3 regions of the Nocardioides sp. WG-D5 genome follow, and region 3 is predicted to be linked to each of the others. Evidence: predicted binding sites of a transcription regulator. Region 3 holds the regulator's gene; each other region holds the start of a gene.
What was found. Region 3 encodes LexA, which represses DNA repair genes until DNA is damaged. Its sites were predicted from a motif close to TCGAACANNTGTTCGA; they were not measured.

Region 1: ruvC (crossover junction endodeoxyribonuclease RuvC) is a predicted target of LexA. The motif match lies at 2,993-3,008, and genes of this name have one in related genera.
Region 2: ACWZJV_RS09990 (alpha-ketoglutarate-dependent dioxygenase AlkB) is a predicted target of LexA. The motif match lies at 2,044-2,059, and genes of this name have one in related genera.

The regions. Positions count from the first base shown of each region.
Region 1 covers NZ_CM132928.1:460,321-467,233, reverse strand. The annotation lists gene ACWZJV_RS02335 (inositol monophosphatase family protein) at 1-111, shown strand, start outside; gene pdxS (pyridoxal 5'-phosphate synthase lyase subunit PdxS) at 202-1,098, shown strand; gene pdxT (pyridoxal 5'-phosphate synthase glutaminase subunit PdxT) at 1,095-1,667, shown strand; gene ACWZJV_RS02320 (YebC/PmpR family DNA-binding transcriptional regulator) at 1,775-2,542, shown strand; gene ACWZJV_RS02315 (DUF6458 family protein) at 2,659-2,901, shown strand; gene ruvC (crossover junction endodeoxyribonuclease RuvC) at 3,047-3,595, shown strand; gene ruvA (Holliday junction branch migration protein RuvA) at 3,596-4,198, shown strand; gene ruvB (Holliday junction branch migration DNA helicase RuvB) at 4,205-5,287, shown strand; gene yajC (preprotein translocase subunit YajC) at 5,375-5,752, shown strand; gene secD (protein translocase subunit SecD) at 5,761-6,913, shown strand, end outside.
Region 2 covers NZ_CM132928.1:2,042,747-2,049,659, reverse strand. The annotation lists gene ACWZJV_RS10005 (SDR family NAD(P)-dependent oxidoreductase) at 1-354, shown strand, start outside; gene ACWZJV_RS10000 (nuclear transport factor 2 family protein) at 429-752, shown strand; gene ACWZJV_RS09995 (TetR/AcrR family transcriptional regulator) at 802-1,404, shown strand; gene ACWZJV_RS09990 (alpha-ketoglutarate-dependent dioxygenase AlkB) at 1,412-2,023, opposite strand; gene ACWZJV_RS09985 (GntR family transcriptional regulator) at 2,150-2,884, shown strand; gene ACWZJV_RS09980 (hypothetical protein) at 2,895-3,242, opposite strand; gene ACWZJV_RS09975 (DUF4031 domain-containing protein) at 3,322-3,588, shown strand; gene ACWZJV_RS09970 (MFS transporter) at 3,585-4,820, opposite strand; gene ACWZJV_RS09965 (HD domain-containing protein) at 4,861-5,478, opposite strand; gene serA (phosphoglycerate dehydrogenase) at 5,496-6,692, opposite strand; gene ACWZJV_RS09955 (L,D-transpeptidase family protein) at 6,767-6,913, opposite strand, start outside.
Region 3 covers NZ_CM132928.1:3,723,860-3,730,772, reverse strand. The annotation lists gene ACWZJV_RS18150 (vitamin B12-dependent ribonucleotide reductase) at 1-1,848, opposite strand, end outside; gene nrdR (transcriptional regulator NrdR) at 2,039-2,539, opposite strand; gene ACWZJV_RS18140 (hypothetical protein) at 2,938-3,846, shown strand; gene ACWZJV_RS18135 (LysM peptidoglycan-binding domain-containing protein) at 3,963-4,340, opposite strand; gene lexA (transcriptional repressor LexA) at 4,521-5,285, shown strand; gene ACWZJV_RS18125 (alkaline phosphatase D family protein) at 5,545-6,913, shown strand, end outside.

The sequences.
Region 1 (6,913 bases), 2.6 Mb from region 3:
ATCCTCGGCGCCGGCGGCACCACGGCCCAGGTCGAGGCGGGCGGTGTCCTCTGGTCCCTGGCCGGCGCCCCGGCCGCGGTCGCCGAAGCCGTCGAAGCACTGGCCTCCTGAGTGGCCTCCTAGCAGTCCACTTTGGGAACAGTGGCCTGACCAGGCCTTTCCGAGGGTGGCGTACGTCCGATCCCGACCTACGATCGCACCATGGCAACAAGCACGAATGAGACGGGAACCTCGCGCGTCAAGCGCGGGATGGCGGAGATGCTCAAGGGCGGCGTGATCATGGACGTGGTCACCCCCGAGCAGGCGAAGATCGCCGAGGACGCCGGGGCGGTGGCGGTGATGGCGCTCGAGCGCGTCCCCGCCGACATCCGCGCCCAGGGCGGCGTGAGCCGCATGTCCGACCCCGACATGATCGACGGCATCATCGAGGCCGTCTCCATCCCGGTCATGGCCAAGGCCCGCATCGGCCACTTCGCCGAGGCGCAGGTGCTGCAGTCCCTGGGCGTCGACTACATCGACGAGTCCGAGGTGCTGACCCCGGCCGACTACGAGAACCACATCGACAAGTGGGCCTACACCGTGCCGTTCGTGTGCGGTGCGACCAACCTCGGCGAGGCCCTGCGTCGCATCACCGAGGGCGCGGCGATGATCCGCTCCAAGGGCGAGGCCGGCACCGGCGACGTCTCCAACGCGGTCACCCACATGCGTACGATCCGCCGCGAGATCCGCCGCCTCGGCGCGCTCGCCGACGACGAGCTCTACGTGGCGGCCAAGGAGCTCCAGGCCCCCTACGAGCTCGTCAAGGAGGTCGCCGAGAACGGCAAGCTCCCGGTGGTCCTGTTCACCGCCGGCGGCATCGCGACCCCGGCCGACGCCGCGATGATGATGCAGCTCGGCGCCGAGGGCGTCTTCGTCGGCTCTGGCATCTTCAAGTCCGGCAACCCGGCCCAGCGCGCCGAGGCGATCGTCAAGGCGACCACCTTCCACGACGACCCCGACGTCGTCGCCAAGGTCTCGCGTGGTCTCGGCGAGGCGATGGTCGGCATCAACGTCGACGAGCCGGCCCGGTCGATCCAGTTCGCGGAGCGCGGCTGGTGACCACGGTCGGCGTACTCGCCCTCCAGGGCGACGTCCGCGAGCACCTCGCCGCCCTCGACCGGCTGGGGGTGAAGGGCACCTCCGTGCGGCGGAGGGAGGAGCTCGACGCGTGCGACGCCCTCGTCATCCCCGGCGGTGAGTCGACGGCGATGTGGCGACTTGCCCGTACGTTCGAGCTGCTCGACCCGCTGCGCGACCGTGTCCGCACCGGGATGTCGGCGCTCGGCACCTGCGCGGGCATGGTGCTCCTGGCCGACCGCCTCCTCGACGGGGCGGCAGGCCAGGAGACCATCGGCGGGCTCGACATGACGGTGCGGCGTAACGCCTTCGGGCGGCAGACCGATTCGTTCGAGACCGACCTGGAGGTCACCGGCCTCGACGGAACGGTCCACGGCGTCTTCATCCGGGCACCCTGGGTCGAGGAGATCGGTGAGGGCGTCGAGGTGCTGGCGAGCGTCGAGGGTCACCCCGTCGCCGTACGCCAGAACCAGCTGATGGCCACCAGCTTCCACCCCGAGGTCAACGCCGACGACCGCCTGCACCGGCTGTTCCTGGACACCTGCTGCTGACGGTGCCGCACGCCACGTAGTTAGAATGGGCACCTGCTGCCCTGTGACGACTCCGGTGGCGGCTCGACAAGCAGAGACGACGACGTGGGGCAAAGGACGGTTCAACGATGAGCGGCCACTCAAAGTGGGCAACGACCAAGCACAAGAAGGCGGCGATCGACGCCAAGCGCGGCAAGCTCTTCGCCAAGCTCATCAAGACGATCGAGATCGCGGCCAAGACCGGCGGTCCGGACCCGGCCGGAAACCCGACCCTCTACGACGCGATCCAGAAGGCCAAGAAGCAGTCGGTCCCCAACGACAACATCGACCGCGCGGTCAAGCGCGGCGGTGGGCTCGACGGCGGCGGCGTCAGCTACGACACGATCATGTACGAGGTCTACGGCCCCCAGGGTGTCGCCCTCCTCATCGAGTGTCTGACCGACAACCGCAACCGGGCGGCCATGGAGGTCCGCACCGCGGTCACCCGCAACGGCGGCACCATGGCCGACCCGGGCTCGGTCTCGCGCCTCTTCGACCGCAAGGGCGTCGTCGTGGTGGCCAAGGCCCAGGAGGGGAAGACGATCACCGAGGACGACCTGCTCGAGGCCACCCTCGACGCGGGTGCCGAGGACGTCAACGACCTCGGTGAGTCCTTCGAGATCGTCTCCGACCCCAGCGACGTGGTCGCGGTCCGCACCGCGCTCCAGGACGCCGGGATCGACTACGACTCCGCCGAGGTCCAGTTCGTCGCGAGCATGGACATCCCGGTCGCCGACGCCTCGTCCGCCGAGAAGGTCTTCAAGCTCATCGACGCCGTCGACGACCTCGACGACGTGCAGAACGTCTTCTCCAACGCCGACATCCCCGACGAGGTCATGGAGACCGTCGACGCCTGATCGCTCCGCTGATCGGGCTGCGAGCTGGGCCGTACGGCTCATTCTCGGGCCGGATGCTGGGTATCCGGAAGGTCACGAACCGCCACGAGGCCGGTTCGCACCGGAAGGAGTACACGATGGGATACGGCGTAGGGGCTATTCTGCTCGTCGTCGGACTTGTCCTGGCGTTGGCTGTGCATGTCTCGGTCAGTGGGGTCGATCTGACCCTGGTCGGCTGGATCCTGGCCGCTGTCGGAGCCGTGGTGCTGATCCTGACCGCTGTGACCCTGAACACCGGAGGTCGGTCACGCACGGTCGCGAGGCGGAGGCATGCCGACGGCACGGAGACCGTCGAGGAGCGACGCACCGACACTCTGTGAGCCCGGAGCCTCGACCTCGGACCTCCGGGCACGTCACATCCTCCTGAATGAGGGTGTCGCGGGCCCGGAGGCAGCAGCCGACCGGTAGTCTGCGAACAGACGTTCGACACCCGGCCGGCTCGGTCGTTGTGGAAGAGGTGCTCCAGTGCGCGTGCTTGGGATCGACCCCGGCCTGACCCGGTGCGGGATGGGCGTGGTCGACGGCTCGCTCGGCCGGCCGCTGTCGATGGTGGACGTCGGAGTGATCCGTACGTCCGCAGACCTGCCCGTCTGGGAGCGGCTGGTGAGTATCGAGAAGGGGATCGACGCCTGGATCGAGGAGCACCGGCCCGACGCGGTCGCGATCGAGCGGATCTTCGCGCGCTCGAACGTCTCCACGATCATGGGTACGGCCCAGGCCAGCGGTCTCGCCATGGTCTGTGCCGCCCGGCGCGGTCTCCCGGTCGCCCTGCACACCCCGTCCGAGGTCAAGGCCGCGGTCTCCGGCAACGGCCGTGCCGACAAGGCCCAGGTGACCGCGATGGTGACCCGGATCCTGCGGCTCCCGACCCCGCCGAAGCCCGCCGACGCCGCCGACGCGCTCGCGCTGGCCATCACCCACCAGTGGCGCGGAGGCGCCCAGAACCGCATCGAAGCCGCGGTGGCCGCGGCAGGGCGGCGCTCAACAGATGTGCTCAACAGAAGGGTCCCGTAGATGATCGCGTCCGTGCGCGGCAAGGTCGCCGCCGTCAGTCTCTCCACCGCTGTCGTCGAGGTCGGCGGCATCGGCATCGAGCTGCTCTGCACGCCCAACACCCTGGCGACGCTCCGCACCGGCGAGGAGGCGCACCTGCCGACGAGCCTGGTCGTGCGCGAGGACTCGCTGACCCTCTTCGGCTTCACCGACACCGATGAGCGCACGCTCTTCGAGCTTCTCCAGACCGCCTCCGGCGTCGGCCCGAAGCTCGCCCAGGCGATGCTCGCGGTGCTCTCGCCCGACGGCATCCGGCTGGCCATCTCGACCGAGGACGCCAAGACCCTCACCAAGGTCCCCGGCATCGGTCAGAAGGGCGCCCAGCGGGTGATCCTGGAGCTCAAGGACCGGATCGGCGCGCCCGCGGGCAGCGCCTCGGCCCCGGCGGCGGTCCAGCAGGGCGCGGCGCCGTGGCGTGACCAGGTCACCGAGGCCCTCATCGGCCTGGGCTACAACGCCCGGGACGCCGACAAGGCGGTCACCGCCATCGAGCCGGAGGCCGGCGACCAGGCCAACATCTCGCTGCTGCTGCGGGCGGCCCTGCGCACCCTTTCGAAGGCATAGGCACTCATGCACGAGGACGACCTGACCGCAGCCGAGGAGGACTACTTCTCCTCGCTGACGATCGCCGAGGCCGATGGGGACGACCGGGCGGTCGAGGCCGCGCTGCGCCCCAAGAGCCTCGACGAGCTGATCGGCCAGCAGCGCGTCCGCGAGCAGCTCAGTCTCGTCCTGGAGGCGGCGAGGCAGCGCGAGCGGGCCCCTGACCACGTACTCCTGTCCGGGCCGCCGGGACTCGGCAAGACCACGCTCGCGATGATCATCGCCGCCGAGATGTCGGCACCCCTGCGGATCACCAGCGGACCCGCGATCACCCACGCCGGGGATCTGGCCGCGATCCTGAGCGGGCTCAACGAGGGCGAGGTGCTCTTCGTCGACGAGATCCACCGGATGAGCCGCCCCGCCGAGGAGATGCTCTACCTGGCGATGGAGGACTTCCGGGTCGACGTCGTCATCGGCAAGGGCCCGGGTGCGACCGCGATCCCGATCGACCTGCCGCCGTTCACGCTGGTCGGCGCGACGACCCGCGCCGGGCTCCTCCCCGGCCCGCTGCGGGACAGGTTCGGCTTCACCGGCCATCTGGAGCTCTACGACCCGGCGGACCTCGAGCTGATCGTGCGCCGCTCCGCGGGCCTGCTCGAGGTCACCCTCCGCGACGACGGCGCCGCCGAGATCGCCGGCCGCTCCCGCGGCACCCCACGCATCGCCAACCGCCTGCTGCGCCGCGTACGCGACTATGCCCAGGTCAAGGCGGACGGCACGGTCACCCAGCAGGTCGCCCAGAAGGCCCTGGACCTCTACGAGGTCGACCCGCTCGGCCTGGACCGCCTCGACCTGGCCGTCCTCGACGCCCTGTGCCGCCGCTTCGGCGGCGGCCCGGTGGGCATCTCCACGCTCGCCGTCGCGGTGGGGGAGGAGCGCGAGACGGTCGAGGAGGTCGCCGAGCCGTTCCTGGTGCGCAGCGGCTTCCTGGCCCGTACGCCGCGGGGCCGTGTCGCGACCCCGGCAGCATGGGAGCACCTCGGGCTGCCGGTCCCGGCCAGCGCCGAGGCAGCGGCATGGTCGAGGGACACGCTCTGGGATGAGGCCTGATTCACAGTCCCAACCAGGTGCCTGGTTAGACTTGCACGTCGCCGTGCGCCTGCCGGCCACCACTCAGACTGTCGGAGCCGAACCCCCGTGGAATTCCTTCCTTTCATCGTCATCATCGTCCTGTTCTACTTCCTGTTGATCAGGCCGCAGCAGAAGCGTGCGAAGGAGGCTCGAGAGCTCCAGCTCAACCTCCAGCCGGGTGACCGGGTGATGCTGACCGCCGGGCTCTTCGGCACCGTGACCGAGGTCGAGGAGACCACCACCAACATCAAGGTCGAGATCGCCGACGGCGTCGTCATCCAGGTCGTGCGCCAGGCGGTGGCCCAGAAGGTCACCGAGGCGCCCGCCGAGGACTCCGACGAGTCCGACGACGAGTCCGGCGAGAAGACCGAGGTCGAGGCTGCGGCCGACGAGACCTCTGCCGATGCCGAGAACGTCATCGTGGACCTCGACAAGAAGGACTGACCGAACTCATGGCACGCAAGACCGCGCGCCCAGGGCGGACACTCGCACTGCTCTTCCTGGCGATCGCGATCATGTTCGGCGGCATCGCGTTCGCCGGCACCTGGAAGCCCGAGCTGGGCCTCGACCTCCGTGGCGGCACCGAGATCTCGATGACCGCCGAGAACTCCGAGGGCGGCTCCGTCCCGAAGGAGAGCCTCGACGAGGCGAAGGCGATCATCGACCAGCGCGTCAACGGCTCCGGCATCACCGGCGGCCGGGTGACCACCGAGGGCAACGACGTCATCAAGGTCTCGATCCCCGGCACCGGCAAGGTGCAGCAGGAGACCGCCGAGCGCGTTCGCCAGACCGCGAAGCTCCGCTTCCGCCTGGTCGCCTGCAGCCCGCAGAAGCAGTGCGGCGCGGGCGCCGACGCCGGCGGCTCGATGATCGAGGACCCGTCGACCGGCACCGTCCCGGGCACCTCCCCGCGGGCGCCGTTCGGCGGCGAGACCGCCAGCCCCACCGAGACCGCGAGCGCCTCCGACAAGGCCTCGGACAAGGCCTCCGAGAAGCCGTCCGAGGGCGCCAGCCCGTCGGCCTCGGCGAGCGCGAAGCCCGAGAAGCAGAACGACAACGCGGTCGTCAAGGTCGACGACGCGGTCGACTTCATGCGCAACGTGCCGCAGGAGTGGGCGACCGCCTACAACTCCTTCAGCTGCCCCGCCCCGGGTGCCGAGCCGGCCGAGGACATCCCCGGCAAGCCGCTGCTGACCTGTGACAACGACGGCGTCCCCTACCTGCTGACCCCGGCGGTCATCGAGGGCACCGAGATCGACGAGGCCTCCTACGGCATCCCGCAGCAGCAGGCCAACTACGTCGTGACGCTCGACTTCAAGTCCAAGGGCAACAAGGTCTTCGCCGACACCACCGGCGCGATCGCCGGCACCGGCGAGCAGTTCGCGATCGTCCTGGACGCCAAGGTCATCTCCGCCCCGACCGCCGACTCGCGGATCAGCGGCGGCGCCCAGATCAGCGGAGACTTCACCCAGGAGTCCGCCGCGTCGCTGGCCAACAACCTGAAGTACGGCTCGCTGCCGCTCGACTTCCCCGACGACGGCATCCAGACCCGGGTCATCGGCCCGAGCCTGGCCGGCAACCAGCTCACCGCCGGACTCTGGGCCG
Region 2 (6,913 bases), 1.7 Mb from region 3:
GTGGAGACCTCGATCGTCGTGCCGGGCTCGTTCACCAGCGGCACGAACCACTTCGCGCACTCCGGCCGGCCGGCCGACACGGCGGTCGAGGCCGCGTACGAGACCCGCTACGCCGGGCTCATGGGCCAGGTGGCCGAGAAGCTCGCCGCGCTGGCTCCGGCCGACGCGGACGCCTCGATGGTCTCCGACGAGATCGCGCGGATCGTGTCCCTGCCGGCCGGTGAGCGTCCGTTCCGGGTCCACATCGACCCGGCGGACGACGGCTCGGAGGAGGTCTCCGACGTGGCTGATCGTGTCCGCCGCGAGTTCCTCACCCGCGTCGACCTCGCCGACCTTCTGACCGTTGCTCGGTGAACGGGGTGCGGTCGACAGCGCCATCCCGCTGTCGACCGCACCTCAGCGCCGACCCACTTTCCAAGGAGCAGACAATGAACAACCTCCCGAGATCGATCGAGACCTTCGTCGAGGCGACCAACCGCGGGGACTCCGAGGCCTTCGCTGCAGCATTCACCCAGGACGCGCTCATCGTCGACTGGGGCCGGAGATTCCGTGGCCGCGACGGCGTACGTGCCTGGAACGAGACCGACAACATCGGCGTGCAGGCACACTTCGACGTCATCGACTGGACGCCCGGGGGCACCGGGGAAGCCTGGGTGGTCACGTTGCGGGTCAGCGGCAGCGGCTACAACGGCACCGGGCCGATGACCTTCGAGCTCCGCGACGGGCTGATCGCCGAACTCCGGATCGAGTGATGACTCCTCATACACTGGCTCACCGATCGACATCAGAAGGGGACGGATCATGACCGCCGAGGACGTTCCGCCACGCCGTGGACGGGGCCGGCGACCCGCCGACGAGGTCCGAGCCGACATCCTTCGTGCGACGGGTGAGCTGCTCCTCACCGAGGGCATCGCCGACCTCACTTTCGACCGGGTCGCCCGCCTCGCAGGGGTCAGCAAGACGACGCTCTACAAGTGGTGGCCGTCTCGGGGTGCGCTCGCTCTCGACGGTTACTTCCACGCGGTCGAGGACACTCTGGCCTTCCCGGACACCGGCGACATCCGGGCCGATCTCCTCAGCCAGCTGCACGCCTTCGTCGCGCTGATGACCGAGACGGCCGGCGGTTCAGCGCTCCTCCAGCTGATCGGGGAGGCGCAGACGGACCCCGAGCTCGCGGCCGCGTATCGAGCCCTCTACTCCGCCGAGCGCCGCCGCCTGGCCGTGGAGCGCCTCACGGCCGCTCAGGAGGCTGGCCAGATCCGGCCGGACGTCGACGTACGAGTCCTCATCGACCAGCTCTGGGGATCGGTCTACCACCGGCTGCTCATCCCTGACGAGCCCGTCACCCGTGAGTTCGCCACCGCCCTGGTCGCCAACCTCATGGACGGCGTCGCAGCATCCTGAGGGAGTCTCAGAAGACGTTGCGGGGCCGGAACTGGACCGAGATCCGGGGGCCGGCGGAGGAGACCTTGGGGATGGCGTGCTCCCAGGTGCGCTGGCAGGAGCCGCCCATGACGACCAGGTCGCCGTGGCCCATCTCGATGCTCATCCCCTTGCCGCCGCCCTGGGGCCGCAGCGCCAGACGGCGCGGGTCGCCGACGGAGACGATCGCGACCATCGTGTCGTTGCTGCGGCCGCGACCGATCCGGTCGCCGTGCCAGGCGACCGAGTCGTTGCCGTTGCGGTAGTAGCAGCAGCCCGCGGTCACGAACGGCTCGCCGAGCTCGGGCAGGTAGTGGGCGGTGAGGCGGCCGCGGGCCTCGGCGAGCCGCGGATGGGGGAGCGGGTCGCCCTGGAGGTAGGTGTGCAGGAGCCGGGGTACGTCGACGACGCGGTCGTACATCTGCCGGCGCTCCTCGCGCCACGGGACGTCGTGGACCAGGGCCGCGAAGACGTCGTCGGGATCAGGCAGCCAGCCACGGGCGACGTCCACCCAGGCTCCGCGGTCCAGATGGATCCGCTCGTAGGTCGTCTCGGTGGTCTCGTCGTCGGTGGGGGCGAAGAGTGTTCCCTGGAAGTCCACTCTGGCAGCATACCTCGGGATCGAACATGTGTTCTAGCGAAATCCTGTATTCGGGTTTCGTTGCACCTGATCTGCCTCATCTCATTGCAATGTCACAACTTGACCAAACCCGGGACCGTACGCCATGTGTACACCTACGCTCTGCTCATGGTCCGGTCGGTCGACGGTGAGCGTTCGCTCAAGCACGTCCAGATCCGGGAGTACGTCCGGGAGCTGGTCATCGGGGAGAGCCCGGGTGCGTCGGCACCCTCGGAGCGCGAGCTGGTCCAGAAGTTCAGCGTCGCCAGGGCGACCGTGCGGCAGGCGCTCGACGCGCTCGTCGCCGACGGTCTGCTGGTCCGGATCCCGGGCCGGGGCACGTTCGTGGCGCGTCCGCCGCGGGCGCAGAGTCCGGTGCTCGGGTTCAGCGAGGAGATGGCTCGCCGGGGGATGCAGGCCTCCTCCGAGACGCTGCTGCTGGGCCGGGAGAAGGCCGGGCCCACGATCGCGCGTGCGCTGGCGATCAAGGAGGGCGCGGCCGTCGTCCACTGGCGCCGTCTGCGCCGCGGCGACGGGGTGCCGATCTGCATCGAGGACGTCTATCTCGACGAGACGATCGTGCCCGGGATGCTCGAGCGCACCACGCCGACCAGCCTCTACGCCGAGCTGGCCCGCCGGCACATGCGCCCGTCGTGGGTCGACGACACGTTCCGCGCCGATGTGGCCAACATCGAGGAGGCCACGCTGCTCGGCCTCTCGGTCGGTGTGCCCGTGCTCCGCAGGCAGCGGAAGTCGGTGGCGGGGGACCGCTACGTCGAGGTCTGCCGCTCGGTCTACCGCGCCGACCGCTACGCGCTGCACCTGCAGCTCGGCCCCTCCTGACGCCTGCGGCTCAGAGATCGCCGAGCGGGGCGACCACGTCGCCGCTCTCCTCGCACACCCAGATCGGGTCCGGGCCGCCCAGGTCGGGGGTGATGTGGAGCGAGTGCACCGGGGCCTCGGGCGGACAGAGCGTGCACACGGGCCAGCGCTCGGAGTTCTCGTCGAAGAGCACGTCCTGCACGTCCTGGGCGACCAGGCCGGCGACGTACGCCTTGCCCTCCGGCCACTGCTCCACCCACCAGCCGCGCTCGGTCATCGCGTCCTCGAGGGCTGAGACGGCCGCCGCGCCGGCGAGTCCGCGCGCATCGAGGTCATGGAGCACCTTCGCCCGAGCCTCGAACAGCACTGTCGTGTTCATCACCGACCATTCTTGCCCACCGGTCAAGGAGGCGAGGGTCAAGCGGAAGCGCTCGCGAATTGCGGAGCAATCGCCAACAATGCAGCCTGTGATTCTGATCGATCCGCCGAACGTGCCCAGTCGTGGCCGGATGTGGTCGCACCTGGCCAGCGACACCTCCTACGAGGAGCTGCACGCCTTCGCGAGCCGGATGGGGATCCCGGCCCGCGGGTTCGACCGGGACCACTACGACGTCCCGGCGGAGGCGTACGACGACATGGTCGCCGCCGGTGCGGTCGAGGTGACGTCCCGGGCTCTGGTCTCTGCCCTGCTTGCTGCCGGCCTGCGGCGCCGCAAGCCGCGCTAGGCGGGTGACTTCTCGCCCGGGAGCGGCGCCTCCGCCGTGGGCTTCGTCATCCGCCGCACGGTGAGCCAGATCGCTGCCGCGATGAGCAGGCCGAGCCCGCCGCCGAGGATGAAGCCGCCCTGCCAGCCGATCAGGTCGATGGCGAACCCGGCGGTGGGTGCGCCGACGGCGCTGCCGAGGGTGATGGCCGAGCCGTGCCAGCCCATCACCTCGCCGCGTACGGTCGAGGGGACGCGGCTGGTGATCGCCTCGAGCGCCGCGGTCAGGGTCGGCGCGCAGAAGAAGCCGCTGAGCAGGAGCAGCACGGCGAACGAGACCGGACCCCAGGCGAACGCGGTGAGCACCGTCGTTGCGCCCAGCAGGACGAGCATCACCGCGGCGGACGGGTGGCGGTTGAGCGCGCCGTAGACGAGCGCGCCGACCAGGGACCCGAGCGCCCAGATCGCCATCATCAGCCCGAGGAGGGCGGTGCGGTCGAAGTCGCGCATCGCGGCCACGGTGCCGAGGTCCTCGGCGATGAGGATGAGCGAGGCGGTGAAGGTGCCGGCGAGGAGGAGTACGACGCCCGGGCTCACCCACGACGGGAGTGCGAAGCGGCGAGCCGGGGCGCCGGAGTCGCTGGGGACCGCGTCGCTCGGCACGGCCGGCTCGCCCTCGGTGATGCTCGGGTTGAGCAGCCACAGCACGATGGCCGCGGCGATCCCGAGCCACTGGGTCACCAGCAGCGCCCACGAGGTGCCGAGGTAGCTGGCGCTGAGCACGCCGATCACCGGCCCGACCATGAAGGCGAGCTCCGTCATGATCGCGTCGGCGCTGAGCGCCGCGGTGCGCTGCCCGGGTTCGACCGAGCGGAGCACGACCTGGCGCACGATCGACCAGGACGGCACGGTGAAGAGCCCGGCGACGGCGATCAGCACGATCAGCGGAAGGTAGCCGACCCAGGGAGCGATCGACCAGGCGATCGGGAGGATGGCCAGCGGCAGCAGGAGCGTACGCCGCAGCCCGAGGCGGTCGAGGAGCCGGCCGAGCCAGGGCCCGGAGATCGCCATCGCGATCGCGAGCACCGTCGAGACCAGGCCGGCCTCGGCGTAGGAGCGATCCAGGGGTCCGACCACGTGCAGGGTCACGATGACCGAGGACGCCGGCATCGGGACGCGCAGGAACAGACCCAGCACGAGGATGCGGCGAACGTCAGGGATCCGCCACAGGTCGGCGTACGTCTGGAAGCTCACCGACGGATTCTGTCACCCCGGAGGGGTATGGAACCAATTGTTATCGATCGGGTGACAGATATGGTGCGAGCGTCTCAAGCTCGGCCGAGATGTTGGCCCGCGCGGCGGCCTCCCAGCTGATCCGCGCGAAGGGTGTCGAGTAGAGCGACTCCTTCTCCAGCAGCCGCTCCAGGACCTGGGCGCGACCGACCCGGAACTCCTCGTCGGAGAGGTGCTGATACTCCTCGCGGACGCTCGCGACGTACTCCTCGTAGCGCTCCGCCGGGGCCGCCAGGATCGCCAGATCGGCGTCGGAGAGCACCCGGCCGCCGTGGTCGTCGGGCTCCGGGTCGTGGGTCTCGGTCAGCCGCACCAGACGAGCGACCTCGGCGACCACGTCGGGGTCCAGGTGGGCGGCCAAGGCGTCCTCGGCCCAGGTGGCCGAACGTTCCTCGGCGTCGCGCTCCCCGTCGTAGACGGAGTCGTGGAAGAAGGCCGCCAGGATGACGGTCAGCGGGTCGAAGCGCTCTCCCTCCTCCTGCAGCTCCTCGATCCGGTCCAGCACCTCGGAGAGGTGCCGGCGGTCGTGGTAGCGGCGGGTCGGCTCGTCGTACGCCGCCAGAACCTCACCGAGAAGGTCGGTCGCCTCTGGCAGCGGCCAATGTCGAGGGAGCTCCATGGGCCAGAACGCTAGCGTCAGGCGTGGTAGGCGCGCACCCACCTGGTGTGCGGGTTGCCCGCGATCTTCTCCAGTGTCGTGGGCGGAACGCTGGTCACATCGGTGACCACGAAGCCGGTCTCGCCGCTGGTGGCCAGGTACTGACCGGTCACGTTGACACCCTCGGAGGCGAGCAGGTTGTTGAGCTCGGCGAGCACTCCGGGGACGCTGTCGTGCAGCAGCGCGAGCCGCGAGCCCCCGGACATCGGCGGCGGCTGGACGGCCGGCAGGTTGACGCTCAGGGCGGTCGAACCGGCGCCGACGAAGTCGCGCAGCTTGCCGGAGACGAACCAGCCGATCTCCTCCTGGGCCTCCTGCGTGGAGCCGCCCACGTGGGGGGTCAGGATGACGTTGTCGAGGCCCTGCAGCGGGCTCTCGAAGGCGTCGCCCTGGGCCTTGGGCTCGATCGGGAAGACGTCGAGCGCGGCACCGGCGATGTGTCCGGACTCGATGTGCTTGCGCAGCGCGTCGTTGTCGACCAGGAAGCCGCGCGCGGCGTTGATGAAGAGCGAGCGCGGCTTCATCTTCGCGAACTGCTCCTCGCCGAACATGCCCAGGTTGCCCGGACGTCCGTCGATGTGGATGGAGACCACGTCGGCCTCCTCCAGGAGCGCGTCGAGCGACTTCATCCGGCGGGCGTTGCCGTGGGCGAGGCGGTCGGCGATGTCGTAGAAGATGACGTACATCCCCAGCGCCTCGGCGACGTTGGACAGCTGGGTGCCGATGTTGCCGTAGCCGATGATGCCGAGCGTGCGGCCGCGGACCTCGTGGGAGCCCTTGGCGGACTTGTCCCAGACGCCGGCGTGCATCTTCTCGGTCTTCTCCGGCAGCCGCCGGGCCAGGGAGATGATGTAGCCGATGACCAGCTCGACGACCGAGCGGGTGTTGGAGTAGGGGGCGTTGAAGACGGCCACGCCACGCTCCGCCGCCCCGGCCAGGTCGACCTGGTTGGTGCCGATGCAGAAGCAGCCGATCGCCTTGAGGTCGGTGGCCGCCTCCAGCACTCGCGGGGTGATGTGGGTGTTGGAGCGGATGCCGAGCAGCGTCACGCCGGGCAGGTCGGCCACTAGCTCGTCCTCGGAGAGGGACTTGCTGCGCAGCTCGACCTCGAAGCCGGCCTTCTCGAGGTTCTCGACAGCGACGGGATGGATGTTCTCCAGGAGCAGCGCCTTCATGGCTCAAGCCTAAGGCGCGCGGCGTACGCCTCCTCAATCGCGCCCGAGGGCCGGACGCCGGTCCGTGGCGGTTCTCAGGACCAGTAGATGACCACGCCGTCGCCGATGTTCACCTGGTCGTAGAGCGAGGTGATGGCGCCGTAGTCGCGTACGTTGACGCACCCGTGGGAGGCGCCGTTGTAGCCGTTGGCGGCGAAGTCGGGGGAGTAGTGGACCGCCTG
Region 3 (6,913 bases):
GGCGTCGACGACGTGGCCGTGCTCGGCGATGTAGGCGACGATCGCCTCGATCTGCTCGGCCTGGTAGCCCAGCTTGGTGAGGGCCCGCGGGATCACCTGGTTGACGATCTGCATCGAACCGCCACCGACGAGCTTCTTGAACTTGACCAGCGAGAAGTCGGGCTCGATGCCGGTGGTGTCGCAGTCCATCATGAAGCCGATGGTGCCGGTCGGCGCGAGCAGCGAGGCCTGGGCGTTGCGGAAGCCGTTGACCTTGCCGATCTCGACGACGTCGGACCACACCCGGGTCGCCGCGTCGATGATGTTGCGGTCGACCGGGTTGATCGAGCGGACCGCGTCGTTGGCGGCCTGGTGCTTGCGCATGACCCGCTGGTGGGCCTCGGCGTTGCGGGCGTAGCCGGCGTACGGGCCGACGACGCCGGCCAGCTCGGCCGAGCGCTTGTAGCCGGCACCGGTCATCAGCGAGGTGATGGCGGCGGCCATGGTGCGGCCACCCTCGGAGTCGTAGCCCAGACCCATCGCCATCAGCAGGGCGCCGAGGTTGGCGTACCCGATGCCGAGCTGGCGGTAGTCGCGGGTGGTCTCGCCGATCGCCTCGGTCGGGAAGTCGGCGAAGCAGATGGAGATGTCCATCGCGGTGAAGACGATCTCGCAGGCCTGCTGGAAGCGGACCGCGTCGAAGGTGTCGTCGTCCTTGAGGAACTTCAGCAGGTTCAGCGACGCCAGGTTGCAGGAGGAGTTGTCCAGCGACATGTACTCCGAGCACGGGTTGGAGCCGGTGATCCGGCCCGTCTCCGGGTTGGTGTGCCAGTCGTTGATGGTGTCGTCGTACTGCAGACCCGGGTCGGCGCACTCCCACGCGGCGATCGAGATCTTGCGGAACAGCTCGCGGGCGTCGATCTCCTCGATGACCTCACCGGTCGTACGCGCCCGGAGGCCGAACTTCTTGCCCTCCTCGACCGCACGCATGAACTCGTCGGAGACGCGCACGGAGTTGTTGGCGTTCTGGTACTGCACGGAAGAGATGTCCTTGCCACCCAGGTCCATGTCGAAGCCGGCGTCGCGCAGCGCGCGGATCTTGTCCTCCTCGCGCGCCTTGGTCTCGACGAACTCCTCGATGTCGGGGTGGTCGACGTCGAGGACGACCATCTTCGCCGCGCGGCGGGTGGCGCCACCGGACTTGATGGTGCCCGCGGAGGCGTCGGCACCGCGCATGAAGGAGACCGGGCCGGAGGCGGTGCCGCCGGAGGACTTCAGCAGCTCCTTGGAGGAGCGGATGCGGGAGAGGTTGAGACCGGCACCGGAGCCGCCCTTGAAGATCAGGCCCTCCTCCTTGTACCAGTTCAGGATCGAGTCCATGGAGTCGTCGACCGAGAGGATGAAACAGGCCGAGACCTGCTGGGGGGACTCGGTGCCGACGTTGAACCAGACCGGCGAGTTGAAGGCGAAGTGCTGGTTGACCAGCAGCCAGGTGAGCTCGCGACCGAAGAGGTCGGCGTCGGCCTCGGAGGCGAAGTAGCCGTTCTCCTTGCCGGAGGCGACGTAGGTGTTCACGACCCGGTCGATCAGCTGCTTCAGGCTCTGCTCACGCTTGTCGGTGCCGAGGGCACCGCGGAAGTACTTGGTCGTCACGATCGTCGAGGCGTTGATCGACCAGAAGTCGGGGAACTCGACTCCGGTCTGCTCGAAGACGGTCTCACCCGTCTTCCAGTTCTTCTGGACGACGTCGCGTCGCTCCCAGGTGATCTCGTCGTAGGGGTGGACGCCCTCGGTGCTGAAGATCCGCTCGATCTTCAGCCCGGCGCCCGCCTTCGACGATGCCTGTGCCTCTGCTGCCGTGTCTGTCATTTCGTTCCCCCTGTTGTCATCGATCGCTGTGCCGTACTGCTGGTCGGTGCTGATGGTGGAGTCTCCTGTTGCGCCCGTTCGGGCTTCGTGCGTCGTGCTGTGCTGTTTTCGCTGGATGGCCCGGACAGGTCGCTTCCCCACGGCCTGCCCGGGCCGGTCTGTGTGCCATCGTTGCGAATGGCCGTGGGATCTAGTCGCTGCCCACCGGGGCCTCGACCGGATGTTCTGCCTCGAAGTCCTGGACTTCCCGTTCCGTACGCAGCATCTGGATCTCGCGCTCGAAGTCGTCGGCCGAGCCGAAGGCCCGGTAGACGCTCGCGAAGCGCAGGTAGGCCACCTCGTCGAGCTCGCGCAGCGGCGCGAGGATCGCCAGCCCCACCTCGTGGCTGGGGACCTCTGCCAACCCCTGGCTCCGCAGCGCCTGCTCGACCTCCTGGCCGAGGCAGGCGAGCTGGTCCTCGGTGACCGGACGCCCCTTGCACGCCTTGCGTACGCCGTGCACCGCCTTGTCGCGGCTGAACGGCTCCGCTGCGCCGGAGCGCTTGGCCACCATCAGCTGCATCTGCTCGACGGTCGTGAACCGCTTCCCACATTCCTGGCAGACCCGACGGCGCCGGATCTGGCCGCCGTCCTCGGCCACACGGGAGTCGAGCACCTTGGTGTCGCTGTGTCGGCAGAACGGACAGTGCACGGTCGAGCCCCTCTCGTGAAGCCTTGTGGATCCAGGCCGTCTCAGCGGCGGCCCGAGCCTGTGGAACCTGTGGAATTGAGCGTGAGTCCCTGTGGAACAACACCCTCGGGGCTGTGGGTCATCCGCCCGTTCATGTGAACTAGATGTGGATAACTACAGCGGTGTAACTACTAGATGTAGTGGTAACCGTACGCCCGCCCCCCAGCCGATGCAAGCGAGCGCCGCGTTTCCCCGTGCGCCCGGCGTGTCGCCGGTCAAACACCGAAAGATTCCGGTTCAGCGGCGACGGGCTGGCCCAGATGGGTAAGAATGACCCCGTGACAAACATCTCCGGAGGTAATCGCGTCGGGTCGCGGAGAGGCACGCGCCCCAGAAGCGGTCCCCGGCCACCGTTCATCTTGCCTGCGATCGCGACGCTGGCATTCCTCGTCATCTGGGGAGTGCTCGTGTGGATCGCCGTCGGTTTCGGGGCCGACGCACGAGGAGGCGATTCCGGCGCCTGGGTGAAGCTCGCCATCGCGGCCGTCGTCGCAGTCGCCTGTCTCTTCCTGACCTTCACCTTCGCCGGGAAGGCCTGGCGGGCCCTCACCGGCTCCCCCACCCCACCGCCCGCCGACGACTACACCGGAAGCCACTCCAACGCCTACGTCGAGGAGCAGGACTACCCGGAGCAGCCCTACGGCGACCCGACCTACACCGAGCAGGACTACTACGGCACCGGCTCCTACGGCTACGAGGACACCAGCTCCTACGGCCGGCACAGCTCCGACACCGGGAGCCAGTCTCCGTACGACACCGGCAACCAGTCTCTGTACGGCGACACCGGCAGCCGCTCGGCCTACACCGACACCGGCTCGCAGTCGCCCTACGGCTACACGAGCAGCTCCCCGGACTTCGGCAACACCGGGAGCCGGTCGGCCTACGGCGCACCGAGCTACCAGCCGCCGGCCCCGACACCGCCGAGTGCTCCGCCCTACTACACGAGCCCGCCGACGCCGACCTCCACGCCGACAAGCTCCCCGGCATACGGTTCGCAGGGCTACGGCACGGACAGCTACCCCACCCAGCAGGCCGGCTCGTCGCAGTATCAGTCGGGCGCCTACCAGGCTCCGACCAGCTACGGCCAGACCGGCTCGAGGGCTCGGCTGACCCAGGATCCCGCGGCGACGCAGGCGATGCCCGCCCAGCGCCAGCCCCAGGACCCGCCGGCCGCCGAGCCGGACGACGAGTGGCCGCCGCGCCACAGCTCCCGCAACAAGCCGTGGCCGCCGGCCGAACCGGACACGCCCTATCGCGGGCGTCACTGACGACCGCCAGGACAGCGAGAGTGCTGCAGACGCTTCCCATCGTCTGCAGCACTCTCACTTTTCCCCGGTTGCCGGCTGCCAGGGTCGAAGGAGCAGCCGGACATCTGTGGGCGCCTCTACGGCGCGGTCGGAATGATCAAGGTCTGCCCGGACACGAGCATCGAGGACTCGAGACTGTTGAGCTCCTTGATCCTCTGCTCCATCTCCCGAATCGAGGCGTCGGTCCCGGCGACGGCTTCCGCCGAGATGTCCCAGAGCGTGTCGCCATCGCCGACGACCATCGTGTGGGCGGAGGGAGCGGGGCTTTTGTCGGCACCGTCCTCCACCGCGAAGGCCACCCGCGCCCCGATCAGCGCGATCCCGAAGAGCACCACGAGCGCGAACGCGAACACGACGATCCGGCCCCGCCGAGTGAGCCGCACGGTCGAGCGACGCACCTCCCGCACGGGCCGGGGCGGCTCGGCTACGGGCAGCACATAGACGGTTGCACTCATCACGGCCTCCAGTTCACAAGTCTCTCGATCACGTGTTCGATCGAGCACATGTTCGAAGGTAGATCACGTGTTCGAACAACGCAAGTAGCGACCCCAAGAATTTTCGAACGCCGACACGCACTACCGAAGAGATCGAACAGATGTTTGATGTAGTGGTGCCAGAGGGACTAATGTGATGACATGACCACGCAGAAGACAGGCACCGGATCAGGCGGTTCGAAGAGCCGCGTCCGCGAGCTGCCCGACGGGCCGCCGGACGCGACCGGGCTCACGCCGCGTCAGCAGCGCATCCTCGCTCACCTGCGCGACAGCATCGAGCAGCGGGGCTATCCGCCCAGCATGCGTGAGATCGGCGCCGCGGTCGGGCTGACCAGCACCAGCAGCGTCGCCCACCAGCTGCGGGCGCTGGAGCAGCGTGGTCTGATCCGCAAGGACCCGAAGCGGCCCCGCGCCCTCGAGGTCTTCCTGCCCGAGGTGATGGCCCACCGCAAGGCGATGTCCGGCGAGGAGACCGAGCCGGCGATCACGGCCGAGGCCGTCGTCAACCCCAATCCCGACGCCGCCATGGTTCCCCTGGTCGGTCGGATCGCGGCCGGTGGCCCGATCCTGGCCGAGGAGACCTCGAGCCAGCAGAGCGTCGAGGACGTCTTCCCGCTGCCCAAGCAGCTGGTCGGCAACGGCGACCTCTTCCTGCTCTCGGTCTCCGGTGACTCGATGGTCGACGCGGCGATCTGCGACGGCGACTTCGTGGTCGTGCGCCAGCAGCCCACCGCCGAGAACGGCGAGATCGTGGCCGCATTGATCGACGGCGAGGCGACCGTCAAGACGCTCTCCCGCAAGGACGGCAAGGTCTGGCTGCTGCCGCACAACGCGGCGTACGAACCGATCGACGGCACCCACGCGACGATCCTCGGCAAGGTGACCGCGGTCCTGCGCAGCCTCTGAGTCCTGCCTCACACCTCCCGGAACCGGAGGGCATGTCTGGCAAATCCACGCCCGCTGCGCGACGTTTCGCATCCGATCTGGCGGCGTTGGCGCCGCTCGACAGCCTCCAGGATGCCTTCGCAGCGCCGCCTTGCCAGATCGGCCCGAAACGCCGCTCGCGGCCGCCGTGTCTTTCCCAGACATGCCCTCCCCGGGAACACTGCGTGAAATCCAGCCGCCGGCCCATGACAGGGCCGGCGGCTGCGTCGTTCCATACAGCGTGACTCAGACGCAGATCGACCGCCGCACCCTCATCGCCGCCGGACTGGCCACCGCCGCAGGAGCGGGGGCCGTGGCGCTGCCGGCACCCGCCGAGGCGGCCGGCGCCACGCTCAACCACTTCCAGCACGGTGTCGCCTCGGGCGACCCGCTCCCGCACCGCGTGGTCATCTGGACCCGGGTCACACCCACCGCGGAGGCGACTCCGGGATCCGGCCTGGGCGAGGAGGTCCTGGTCCGCTGGGAGGTCTCGCCGACCGCGGACTTCGGTCGCGTCGTCGCCAAGGGCTCCCAGCAGACCGGCCCCGACCGCGACCACACGGTGAAGCTCGACGTCACCGGCCTCTCGCCCGAGAGCTGGTACTTCTACCGCTTCAGCTACAACGGCCAGACCAGCCGCGTCGGCCGCACCCGCACCGCTCCGGCCGCGGACGCGACCCCGGACAACGTACGTTTCGGGGTGGTCTCCTGCTCCAACCTGCAGGCCGGCTGGTTCGCCGCCTACCGCCACCTCGCCGCCCGCGACGACCTGCACGCGATCCTCCACCTGGGCGACTACCTCTACGAGTACGCGCCCGGTGAGTACGGCTACGGCATGGCCAACGAGGACATCCGCTCGCACGAGCCGGCCCACGAGATGCACACCCTGGCCGACTACCGGATCCGGCACGCGCAGTACAAGCGGGACGTCGACCTCGCCGACGCCCACGCCCACCTGCCCTGGATCGTCACCTGGGACGACCACGAGTCCGCCAACGACGCCTGGCTGCTGGGCGCGGAGAACAACGAGCCCGGCGAGTACGACTGGATCGACCGCAAGACCAACTCCAACCAGGCCTACGACGAGTGGATGCCGCTGCGCGTCGACGGCACCGCCACGGTGGAGACCGACGACCACCTCCACGACACGATCTACCGGAGGCTCCGCTTCGGGACCCTGCTCGAGCTGAGCATGCTCGACCTGCGGTCCTACCGCTCCCAGCAGGTCGCCCGCACCGACCTGGCCGGGGCCGACGACCCGGACCGCACGATCACCGGCGACGAGCAGCTGGAGTGGCTCAAGGAGGGCCTGCTCACCGACGCCCGCTGGAAGATCGTCGGCAACCCGGTCATGATCGCGCCGGTCACCTTCGGAGCTCTTCCGAAGAGCCTCATCAGCCCGGTCAACGATGTCACCGGGCTGCTGCCCGACAACGGCATCGCCCTCAACGTGGACCAGTGGGACGGCTACACCGCCGACCGCACCGAGCTCTTCGAGCACATCCGCAACAACGCGATCACCGACACCGTCTTCGTCACCGGCGACATCCACTCGGCCTGGGCCTGCGACCTGCCGTACGACTCCGCCGTCTACCCGCTCGGCAGGACGG